Linked DNA regions of Kordia sp. SMS9. The protein of the gene in region 1 interacts with the protein of each later gene in a pairwise test. Links are inferred from orthologs where the notes say so. Each region holds a gene or a part of one and is shown on either strand. Other genes may lie near its edges.

The links.
Region 2: the proteins of KORDIASMS9_RS20635 (region 1) and rlmB interact in binary tests that used the Escherichia coli proteins (3 or more experiments, as listed by UniProt). The link is inferred for Kordia sp. SMS9 from one-to-one orthologs.

The regions. Positions count from the first base shown.
Region 1 is NZ_CP031153.1:4,870,510-4,873,456, forward strand. What follows is about bases 68-2,943. They hold KORDIASMS9_RS20635 (NAD(P)H-hydrate dehydratase), read right to left. Parts: upstream 2,339-2,943; coding sequence 797-2,338; downstream 68-796. Other genes in these bases: KORDIASMS9_RS20630 (TlpA disulfide reductase family protein), read left to right, coding at 68-736; thrA (bifunctional aspartate kinase/homoserine dehydrogenase I), read left to right, coding at 2,695-2,943. Also shown: more of KORDIASMS9_RS20630, read left to right, coding at 1-67; more of thrA, read left to right, coding at 2,944-2,947. UniProt on the Escherichia coli protein: Bifunctional enzyme that catalyzes the epimerization of the S- and R-forms of NAD(P)HX and the dehydration of the S-form of NAD(P)HX at the expense of ADP, which is converted to AMP.
Region 2 is NZ_CP031153.1:97,926-100,915, forward strand. Bases 1-2,919 are described here. They hold rlmB (23S rRNA (guanosine(2251)-2'-O)-methyltransferase RlmB), read left to right. Parts: upstream 1-1,049; coding sequence 1,050-1,790; downstream 1,791-2,919. Other genes in these bases: KORDIASMS9_RS00430 (hypothetical protein), read left to right, coding at 1-82; KORDIASMS9_RS00435 (hypothetical protein), read left to right, coding at 98-982; KORDIASMS9_RS00445 (rhomboid family intramembrane serine protease), read right to left, coding at 1,791-2,552; KORDIASMS9_RS00450 (hypothetical protein), read left to right, coding at 2,720-2,919. Outside these bases: more of KORDIASMS9_RS00450, read left to right, coding at 2,920-2,990. UniProt on the Escherichia coli protein: Specifically methylates the ribose of guanosine 2251 in 23S rRNA.

The DNA.
Region 1 (2,947 bases):
GTACTTTAAAAATATTGAGTATGATAACGAAGAAGACTTCAAAATTTATGAGAATTTCAGACAATTGGCGCGTCAACACTATTCAAAAAAGTTAAATCCATTTGAAGATGTAAAAGGGAGTGTCGCTACTATAAAAAACTTAAAATCGCAAGTGTTAAAAAATACCCTTGCACAAGAATTAGCGTTCTTTATTTCTCCTTCTGGGAAAGATGCTGACTATTTATATACAGCACTTTCTGAAATTTCTACGAATGAAAAATTCAAAAAAGAATTAACCAAAAAATATACAGACATTCAAAAACTAAAAGCAGGAAAAGATTCGCCAACGTTTGATTATGAAAACCATAAAGGTGGCACGACGAGTTTGGCAGATTTGCAAGGAAAATATGTATATATTGATGTTTGGGCTACTTGGTGCGGACCGTGTATTGCGGAAATTCCATCACTAAAAAAAGTTGAAAAAGACTATCATAACAAAAATATCAACTTTGTATCCATTTCTATTGATGCGTTGAAAGATCACGACAAATGGAAAAAAATGGTGACAGACAAAGAACTTGGCGGCGTTCAGCTTATGGCAGATAAAGCTTGGCAATCTCAGTTTGTAACGGACTATGTCATTGATGGTATTCCACGATTTATCTTAATTGATCCAAACGGAAAAATTGTAAATGCAGATGCACCAAGACCTTCAGATAAAAAACTCATTGAATTATTTGATGAATTGAAAATATAGTTTCTTTAAAAATTCAAAAAACAAAAGCGCTTTGAAACCTCAAGGCGTTTTGTTTTTTTATCATGCGTCTTCCGCTTCCGCAGACGGCGCTTCGGGTTCTCTAAACAAATCCAAATACGCATCACCAATATGATCCACAATATCGCTCGCTGTCAACGCTTGGTATCCCAAACCTGACAACGCAATATCACCTGCTTTTCCATGTAAATACACTCCAAACAAAGCGGCTTGTAAAGAATCGTACCCTTGAGAAAGCAATCCTGTTAACATTCCTGTCAACACATCGCCGCTTCCCGCAGTTGCCATGCCTGGGTTTCCTGTATTGTTAATATACACAGAACCATCATAAATGGTAACAGTATGCGCTCCTTTAATGATTAAAATAATATCGTATTTCTTTGAAAATGATTTTGCTTTTTCCAACTTGTCAAAATCATCAGTCCACGTGCCTATCAAACGCTCCAACTCCTTTGGATGTGGCGTTAAAACAGAATGTTTGGGTACAGATTTTAGTAATTTTTTATTTGCTGACAACAGGTTCAATGCATCTGCATCAATCACCAAAGAATCTTTGCTTTTCTGTAAAAATACTTCCAATGCCTTTGCTGTTGCAGCATCAGTTCCCATACCAACGCCAATTCCGATCGTTTTCGGTTCAATATCAAACTGAATATCTGTAACATGCTTTTCGTTTTCATCACAAATCACCATCGCTTCTGGTAAAGAAGTCTGCAAAATATTGTAGCCGCATTCAGGAATAAACGCCGTTACCAATCCTGCACCAACGCGCAAACAAGCTGAACTCGCCAACGTTACTGCGCCTATTTTCCCGTAACTTCCACCAATAATCAGACTATGTCCGTACGTTCCTTTATGTGCATATTTTTCACGTGGAATGTACAATGGCAACACTTCAAAGGTATCAATCAATTGCACTTCGGTGTCTGTTGTTTGTAAATATTCTTGATCAAGTCCAATATCTATCGCTTCCCATTGTTGCATATAAATCCCTGTTTCAGGCAAAAAGAAACTTAATTTTGGTGCTTGACTCGTCAATGTATAATTACTCGCAATCACCGCTTCTTTATCTTCTGGTCCGTGATCAGGATACAATCCAGAAGGAACATCCAACGAAACCGTATATGCTTTAGAAGCATTGATATATTTGATCAACTCTTTCACCCAATCAGAAGTTTTCCGGTTCAAACCAATTCCAAAAATAGCATCGACAATAATATCTTCTTGCTGCATTTCTGGAAATTCTTCGCCTGAACTCAATAATTTAGGCCAAACCTTAAACTCTTTAATGCGATCGTAATTCACCAAAAAGCCTTTGGTTCGCTTTGCGCTAAAATTTACCACATACAGATGCACATTATAACCATGATGCAATAACTGGCGTCCTAACACCAATCCTAAACCGCCGTTATTTCCAATTCCACAATAAATATGAATGGGAACTTGTGCACCATGCATGCGTTTGTGAAACCAATTAAACAATTGCGTTCCTGCAAATTCCAATAAGTCATTAGAGGTAATTTGATTTTTTTCGATCGTACGATTGATGGCTTCATAGATCTGAGCCGCTGAATATATCTTCATGTATCGTTGTATTAGCGCAAAATATTACACATTTGATGAAATTTTCTACAATTCACTATACTTTTTTAGTGCATTTATAAAGAAAACCGAATTTTATTAGTAATCCGTTAAAAAATAAACATATAGTTTGTTTATGGTTATAAAAGTAATACATTTGAATAACATCATACGACAAAACATGTGTTTAGTAGCAACATTTTTTTCTTCGACAACAATCAGTACAGGCACATGCTTCACTGAAACAATTGCTACCACAACCCCTTTTGGGGTTTAAATCATATAGTACCGATACGGTGTTTCTCTCTCAAAAAATTAGTTAAAAACTAAAATACCAATAACCATACAAAACAATACTCATGAACCTACTCAAATTTGGCGGTACTTCTGTCGCCAATGCGCAAAATATAAACCTAGTAATCGATATCATTACAAAGGCTTCTCAAGATGAAAAAATAGCAGTTGTCGTTTCCGCTTTTGGAAACACTACAAACATGCTCTTAAAAACAGCAGAACTAGCGGCTGTAAAAGACGAATATTATAAAGACTTGCTTCAAGAAATTGAAAACAGGCACATTCAAGTTGTAAAAGATTTAATTCCCGTTACGGAAC
Region 2 (2,990 bases), 4.8 Mb from region 1 along the record:
ATTCTTTGTAACGTTTGCAGATGATGTACAAGAAGACTGTGGTGCTGTAGCTGACACAACTTATAGATTTACTAAACAATAATAATTTTTAATAATTATGAAACATATTTTTAAAATAATATACTCAACGGTCATTATTGCAATAGTGATGTCGAGTTGTGCCTCAGATTCGGAGACTTCAAGATTCCAAGACAATCCGGAAACAGGTTGGGTAGAATTTAGAGCTGCTGCAACTACAAGTGGACAAACTGTGACAAACCTTCAAATTCCTGTATCAATTGAAGTTCCTGTATATCCAGAAGGATTTAGCATTAGCTATTCTTTTGAAGCAGTACAAGGTGATTTTACACAATTTGTACTAAATACTACACCAGCGCCATTATTTATTGATCCATTAGAAACCACTAGATCTCCAAATATTTCTATTGATTTAATCAATATGAATATTGGTAGAGATTTCGTAACATCTTTTGATATTGTAATGACAGCAGTAGATAAAACTGGAATCACTTTAGGAAACGGTGAAGAAAGTATTTTGAGACACACGGTTACGATTCCTTGTTCTAATCCTCCTATAACTCCTAACAACTACTATGTTGGAGATTATACAATAGCAGATGTTAGTGCAACAATCGGACCTGGAAACGGAACTGAAAACTTTGCTGGTGGTACAGTAACGTTAGCAGTTGATCCAACAAACCCTAACAGAAGAATCTTTACTGTTGGAGCTTTGCCTGCGTTTAACGGACAGTTAGAGCAAGTAGTAATTGAATTTACTACGGACAATGTTGCTATCTTAGCAGAGGTTGTTGATCCAAGTTTAGCATGTAGTGCTGCTGGCCCATACATCTTTACAACAGATGCAGCTGGAGTACCATGGGATATTTGTAGTGATCAAACAATTACTATTCCTTACACAGAAGATCCAAATTCATCTTGTGGAGGACCATTCCCAGCTTCTTTTAGCTTGACTAAGAATTAATCATAGATTAACGCTATTATACTTAAAAACCACCCAATTGGGTGGTTTTTTATTTTATATTTGCCCCATGCAAAGTAATAACACACAAATTTTTGGTATAAGAGCTATTATAGAGGCGATAAACTCTGGTAGCACCATTGACAAGGTTTTTATTCAAAAAGGGCTTAGAGGTGACTTATTTAATGAATTGGACCAGCTTTTGCGTAAAAACGCAATCAGCACATCCTTTGTTCCACCAGAAAAACTAAACAGACTCACAAAAAAGAATCATCAAGGTGTGATTGCCTTGATTTCTCCTGTTGAATTTTATGACCTTGATTCTCTAGTGTTATCTGTCATAGAATCAGGAAAAACACCCACCTTTCTAATTCTTGATCAACTTAGTGATGTTCGTAATTTTGGAGCCATTATTAGAACCGCTGAATGCACAGGAGTTGATGGAATCATCATTCAGAAAAAAGGAGGCGCACCTGTTAACGCAGACGCCGTAAAAACTTCTGCAGGTGCCATCTTTAAAATACCAATTTGCAAAGTAGATCACATCAAAGATGCTATTTACCATTTGCAAAGTTCAGGCATACAAATTGTCGCAGCCACTGAAAAAACAGAACACAACGTATATGATGTCAATTTTACAGTTCCAGTAGCAATTGTGATGGGTTCTGAAGGAAAAGGCGTTTCACCCTCTATCCTAAAAATTGTAGATCACAAAGCAAAATTACCTATGTATGGTGAAATTGCTTCCTTGAATGTTTCTGTGGCGTGTGGCGCGTTTTTATATGAAATTGTACGACAACGTTTGGACTAATTATTCTTCCTCAGAAGATGTCGTGCTACTTACATAAATATAATTTACTTTGATAGTAGGTTGCAAAACAGGCTGCTCCACTACTGCTTCATCCTCAGGTAATGTTTCCATAAAATTTCCGTTTTCATCAAAATGACGCATAAATGGATCATCATCTGGCACAAACTCCTTTTTCTCCCATTCGTAGGTTTCTTTGGCATACACGACAGGAAGAAAAACTGCCAATAAAAATCCTGTGATGAATCCTCCCAGATGCCCTTCCCAAGAAATATGTGGTTCTATCGGAAACAAATACCACAACATTCCGCCATATACAAACATAATGATCAATGAAACTGCCACAAAACGATAATATCCTGTAATAATTCCCTTGAAAAAGATAAAACTCATCAACACATAAATAAAACCACTGGCACCAATATGATTGGCTTCTCTTCCTATCAACCATGTGATGATTCCTGAACCGAACAACCCCACAATAAAAATAGTCCAACGTTGCGATCTGTAAAAATAAATAACAGCCGCACTGAGTAAAAACAACGGAATGGTATTATTCCACAAATGATTCAAACTTCCGTGAATAAATGGGCTAAAAATGACACCGCGCAAGCCTTTTAATGTTCTTGGGTACACGCCGTAATCATTGAAACGAAATCCAAAACGTACTTCACTCCAATACACCAACCAAATTGAAAAAATAAAAATAAATGGAAGTAACACCACTGCTGGTGTGAAAATAAAAGGGTGTTTTTTAGAACTCATAGCAGTTATTAGTCAAAAAATTAGCCAAGATTCGTTTGCATGAAAAATTGTCATAGCCACGATTCTGTTGCTATTATTAAGGTTTTTCCTCAAAAATACTATGGCGAACGCATATAACTATCTGATTATTAATAACTAACTTAAATACAACTTAAAAAACCAACACCATGAAAACACAATCAACACTTACAGTTTTACTATTGCTTTTACTTTTTTCGTGTAGTCCCGAAGAAAATACAAGCGATAAAATCATTCAAGGAAATAATGTGAAAACCTTATATGATTTTGACAATTATGGCATATCTCATAACCTAGCGATGGATCATATTGCTACGATGCCAAACTTTAATACTGCATCTTTGGAAGATATTTTCTACTTTGCTGATACGTATACCGATGCCTATTTGGATAATTCTTGCCAATGCAATGATTGGCAAA